2 linked regions of the Shimia isoporae genome follow. The protein of the gene in region 1 interacts with the protein of each later gene in a pairwise test. Links are inferred from orthologs where the notes say so. Each region holds a gene or a part of one and is shown in the gene's direction. Other genes may lie near its edges.

Region 1 (2,836 bases):
ACCTGCATTGTGGGACCAATATCCTCGAGATGCGCAAGGAAGGCGAGAAGATTTGGGTCAAGGCCACCAACGGTGAAGAGCGCCTGTTTGACCAAGTGATGTTTGCAACGGGGCGTACCCCCAATACAGAAAACATGGGCCTCGAAGAGGTTGGCGTGTCCTTGGGGCGTAAGGGTCAGATCGAGGTTGATGAGTACAGCCAGACGGGCGTTCCTTCGATTTATGCGATCGGTGATGTGACTGATCGTGTGAACCTGACACCTGTTGCGATCCGCGAGGGTATGGCGTTTGTGGAAACGGTGTTCAAAGGCAATCCCACGCCGGTTGATCACGAGCTGATTCCGACCGCGATTTTCACCCAGCCGGAAATGGGGACGATCGGAATGAGCGAGGAAGATGCTCGCGATCAAGAGCCGATCGAGGTTTACGCAACCAGTTTCAAACCGATGCAGCAGGCCTTTGCGGGACGCGCTGAACGTGTTTTGATGAAGCTGATTGTGAGTCAGGCAACCCGCAAGGTTCTTGGGTGCCATATCGTCGCGCCCGGGGCTGGCGAGATGATCCAACTGGCGGGCATTGCCGTAAAAATGGGCGCCACCAAAGAAGACTTTGACCGGACGGTGGCGGTGCACCCGACTATGTCCGAAGAGCTTGTGACGATGAAGGAGCCAGTGCGTACAGCGTGAAGCCGCGCATTGGCTTGATTTTTCCGGTGTAAACCTCAGGTTTAGAGGAGCGCCAGAGATGTTGAAGAAAGGGAAGATCCTTTATGGCAGGTAACAACGGCGGCCCCTGGGGAGGGGGCGGCGGCAACCAAGGCGGTGGCAATCGCGGCAACAACGGGAACGGGCAGCGCCCGCCCGAAGGCGATGGCCCGCAGATCCCCGATATCGATGATCTAATGAAAAAGGGTCAGGACCAACTACGCGTGCTCATGGGCGGGCGTGGCGACGGCGGCGGTTCTAACCGTGGCGGTCAGGGGGGCGGTCAAGGCGGCCCCGGTCTCAATCGCGGAACAGTATTTCTCGGGCTTGGCGTGGCCGCTGTGCTTTGGGGCATGGCGAGCTTTTACACGGTGAAGCCGGAAGAAAAGTCAGTTGAGCTGTTCCTCGGCAAATACTCCGCAACCGGAGAACCAGGCCTGAACTTTGCGCCATGGCCGGTTGTCACGGCGGAAGTTGTGCCGGTCACGACTGAACAGACCGAGGACATCCCGGCGCGCGCCGGTTCAACCGATGGTCTTATGCTGACAGGTGACGAGAACATCGTCGATATTGATTTTCAGGTCGTCTGGAACATCAATGACCCTGCCCAGTATTTGTTCAACCTGAGGGACCCGCGTGAAACCATCCGCGCGGTGTCGGAGTCTGCGATGCGCGAGATTATTGCGCAGTCCGAACTTGCTCCGGTCCTGAACCGCGATCGTGGGATTATTGCCGATCGACTGCTTGAGCTGATCCAGCTGACAATGGATTCCTATAACTCTGGCGTTAACATCGTCCGTGTGAACTTTGACGGCGCCGATCCACCCGAGCCGGTAAAAGACGCCTTCCGTGAAGTTCAGTCTGCTTCGCAGGAACGTGACCGTCTGCAGAAAGAGGCGGATGCCTACGCCGCGCGTCAGACTGCGTCTGCACGTGGTGAAGCTGCGCAAATTCTGGAAGAAGCTGAAGCCTACCGCGCACAAGTTGTGAACCAGGCCGAAGGTGAAGCCAGCCGCTTTACCGCAGTTTTGGAAGAATACAAGAAAGCACCGGAAGTAACGCGCAAGCGTTTGTATCTGGAGACCATGGAAGAGGTCTTGGGCGATGTTGAGAAAGTCATCATCGACGACCAAACAGGCGGTCAGGGCGTTGTGCCATATCTGCCGCTGAATGAACTGCGCAAGAAGGGGGAGAACTAAGATGCGTAAGACAACTTATCTCCTGCCCATTCTGGTGCTGGCCGTTGCTGGCGTCCTGTCTTCGGTCTTTATCGTGGACGAACGCGAAAAGGCATTGGTTCTGCAGTTCGGTCGTGTCGTGACGGTCAAGGAGGAGCCGGGGCTTGCGTTCAAGATCCCGCTTATTCAAGAAGTGGTGCGGTATGACGACCGTATTCTCAGCCGGGAAGTTGGTCCTCTGGAAGTCACGCCTGCGGATGATCGCCGTTTGATAGTCGACGCTTTTGCGCGGTACCGGATCGCGAATGTGACCCAGTTCCGTCAAGCGGTTGGTGCCGGAGGCATTCAAGCCGCCGAATCGCGTCTGGACAGTATCCTGCGTTCCGAGACACGTGCTGTTCTTGGTGAAGTGCGCTCTGATGCCGTTCTTTCGACGGATCGTGTGTCGCTGATGAACCGCATTCGCGACAATGCGATCACGGAAGCGCGCGCTCTTGGTCTGGAAGTGATCGACGTGCGTCTGAAACGCACAGACCTACCGCAGGCCAACCTTGAAGCGACCTTCGCGCGTATGCGTGCTGAGCGTGAACGGGAAGCCGCAGACGAGATCGCTCGTGGTAACGAAGCCGCGCAGCGTATTCGTGCGCAGGCGGATCGTACTGTGGTCGAGTTGGTGTCGGATGCGCGTCGTCAGTCTGAGATCACCCGCGGTGAAGCAGACGCGAAGCGCAACGCGGTTTTCGCCGAGGCCTTTGGCGCCGATCAGGAATTTTTCGAGTTTTATCGCTCGCTAAACGCCTATCGGAACGCGCTGCAGGCGGATAACTCGACAATGGTCATGTCGCCGGACAGCGATTTCTTTGACTATCTGAAGAGCGATCAAGGTCGCAACTGATGGCCATCGCGCTTTTTGCGATTGGGCTAGTGTTAATTGTGGAGGGGCTGGTCTATGTG
Region 2 (2,918 bases), on another replicon or contig:
CGGAGAAGGTTACGAGCCTGCACGGCTGTTTGATCTTGAAGGGAAAAAACAGCGTAACCATCACCAGAGAACTGAGGGCGGTTCAGTCCGAAGTTGTCGCATTCGGCAGCGTCTGGGACGGACGTTGGATGGTTCGGGGCCCTGACGTTGAGGGCGGGGTCGTTGGTGCGCTGGGAGAAGCCGGGTTGGCGCTCTGCGGGAACTGGAGGGAAACGGGTGTGCCGCGTGTGAGCTTATTGTCCTCGCCTGCAGTCTGGCGTGGCGAGGAATTGATCGCCGCTCCGCTGGCTGGATTTGGTGAAGGCTGGTATGCTGAGTTGATCAACGGGCGGGACGTGTTTGGATGAATGGAGACAAACAAGCGCAAAAACGCATTGAACTGTGCTCTGTGATGTCTATTTAACTCTAATCGCCGCCATGTTAGGAACCGCGGCGGTTTTTACGGGAGATTTGCCTTGGGCAACGCGCGCAATATAGCCTTTTGGGTCGTCATTTTCTTGCTGATCCTGGCCTTGTTCAACCTTTTTGACAGCAACGGATCGGCACTCCAGAGCCGCGATCAGAGCTACTCTGATTTTGTGGCCGCAGTGGACAGAGACGAAGTGGCGTCGGTCACGCTGGACGGTGAGAAGGCAGTTTACACAACCAAGAGCGGCGAGAGTTTCGTTGCCATCATGCCTGGCGATGCCGAGGTGACCAACTTGTTGATTGATAACAATATTCCGGTCACAGCGAAGAGCCAGGAAACCTCCGGATTCCAGGCGCTTCTGTTCAGCATGCTGCCGGTTCTGCTGTTGGTCGGTGTGTGGATCTACTTCATGAATCGCATGCAGGGCGGTGGCAAGGGCGGCGCGATGGGCTTTGGTAAATCCAAGGCCAAGATGTTGACCGAGAAACATGGTCGCGTGACTTTTGACGACGTGGCCGGCATCGACGAAGCCAAGGAAGAGCTTGAAGAGATTGTCGAATTCCTGCGCAACCCGCAGAAATTCTCGCGACTCGGTGGTAAGATTCCAAAAGGCGCTCTGCTAGTCGGCCCTCCGGGTACTGGTAAGACGTTGCTGGCGCGCGCGATTGCGGGCGAGGCGGGCGTGCCGTTTTTCACAATCTCCGGTTCCGATTTTGTGGAAATGTTCGTTGGCGTGGGCGCCTCACGTGTGCGCGACATGTTCGAGCAGGCTAAGAAAAACGCGCCCTGTATTGTCTTTATCGACGAGATTGACGCCGTAGGCCGCCACCGTGGTGCAGGTTATGGCGGTGGCAACGACGAGCGCGAACAGACGCTCAACCAGCTACTGGTAGAGATGGACGGCTTTGAGGCCAACGAAGGTGTGATCATCCTCGCGGCCACCAACCGCAAGGACGTTCTGGACCCTGCGCTTCTGCGTCCGGGTCGTTTTGACCGCAACGTGACTGTGGGCAATCCCGACATTAAGGGCCGCGAAAAGATTCTGGGCGTGCATGCCCGCAAAACGCCTCTGGGTCCTGACGTGGACCTGCGTATCATTGCGCGAGGCACGCCGGGCTTCTCTGGTGCGGATTTGGCAAACCTCGTGAATGAAGCTGCGCTTATGGCAGCACGCGTGGGTCGTCGTTTCGTCACGATGGAAGACTTTGAAGCTGCCAAAGACAAGGTTATGATGGGCGCCGAGCGCCGGTCGATGGTCTTGACGCAAGACCAGAAAGAGAAAACGGCCTATCACGAAGCAGGTCACGCCGTCGTCGGTCTTGAACTGCCGCTGTGTGATCCGGTGTACAAGGCGACGATCATTCCGCGCGGTGGCGCGCTGGGCATGGTTGTCAGCCTGCCTGAAATGGACCGCCTGAACTATCACCGTGATGAATGTCAGCAGAAGCTGGCGATGACCATGGCAGGCAAGGCGGCCGAGGTGATCAAATACGGTGAAGACCACGTGTCTAACGGCCCAGCCGGTGACATTCAGCAGGCCAGTGCCCTAGCGCGTGCCATGGTGATGCAATGGGGCATGTCCGACAAGGTGGGCAACATTGACTACCAGGAAGCGGCGGCGGGTTACCAAGCCAACGGCGGTGCAGGCGGGTTCTCCGTGTCTGCGACCACCAAGGAGCTGATCGAAGAAGAAGTGAAGCGCTTCATCCAGCAGGGCTATGACGACGCCTTGAAGATCCTGACCGAGAAAAATGAGGAATGGGAACGTTTGGCGCAGGGTCTGCTTGAATATGAGACGCTGACCGGTGACGAGATCAAACGCGTCATGAACGGTGAGCCGCCGAACACAGGTGATGACGATGAGTCCTCTGACCAAGGCAACGCGCCCAGCGTGACTGCCATTCCGAAAACCAAACCCCGCAGCAAGCCGTCTGGTGATGATGGCGGGATGGAGCCGGAACCCACCGGCTGATCCGAGGGACAGACCCTGAGAAGGGACCCAAGACTAGAAACCCCCAAGGTGTGAGGGCACCTTGGGGGTTTTTTTGTGGGCTGCACGACGAGAACGGGCTTGGGCGGTGACCTTTTGTGGCACCCATCCGGTGCGAGAAGAACGGTAACGCTGCCGATGGGGCTGCATCGGGTCAGCCAAAGGATCACGACCCCTGATTGCCCCCGTCACCAAACGTGCGTTGTCTGAGAGACGGTGGTTGTCTACTCCTTTGGCAAAGCAATTCGAGAGGGAGCGGCAGAATGCCTGCGTTGAAACCAACGAGATTTGAAGCGGAAGTTGTCTGGCTGGGACGGGTTTCTGACAGAGGTACGGATTTGCAGGCACAGGGCGCCACGACGTTGCCGCTTGCCTTTGGTGGGGCCGACAACGAAAGCCACGCCGGTGTGACGCGGGCCTCTTGTGTGCGGGTCTCGGCGCTTTATCCGAAGGGCACCGAGATCGTAAATGTGCGCCAGATGTCTGTTCTGAGTCAGGAAGAGCTAGATGAGATCGCCG

What was found. Proteins that work in one complex are often made in the same cells at the same time.
Region 2: the proteins of hflK (region 1) and ftsH interact in binary tests that used the Escherichia coli proteins (3 or more experiments, as listed by UniProt). The link is inferred for Shimia isoporae from one-to-one orthologs.

What each region holds. Positions count from the first base shown.
Region 1 is NZ_SMGR01000005.1:173,384-176,219, reverse strand. It holds hflK (FtsH protease activity modulator HflK), read left to right. Parts: upstream 1-769; coding sequence 770-1,903; downstream 1,904-2,836. Other genes in the region: BXY66_RS19210 (DUF2065 domain-containing protein), read left to right, coding at 2,777-2,836; hflC (protease modulator HflC), read left to right, coding at 1,905-2,777; gor (glutathione-disulfide reductase), read left to right, coding at 1-686.
Region 2 is NZ_SMGR01000001.1:717,013-719,930, forward strand. It holds ftsH (ATP-dependent zinc metalloprotease FtsH), read left to right. Parts: upstream 1-455; coding sequence 456-2,381; downstream 2,382-2,918. Other genes in the region: tilS (tRNA lysidine(34) synthetase TilS), read left to right, coding at 1-347; BXY66_RS03565 (MOSC domain-containing protein), read left to right, coding at 2,663-2,918. UniProt on the Escherichia coli protein: Acts as a processive, ATP-dependent zinc metallopeptidase for both cytoplasmic and membrane proteins. Plays a role in the quality control of integral membrane proteins.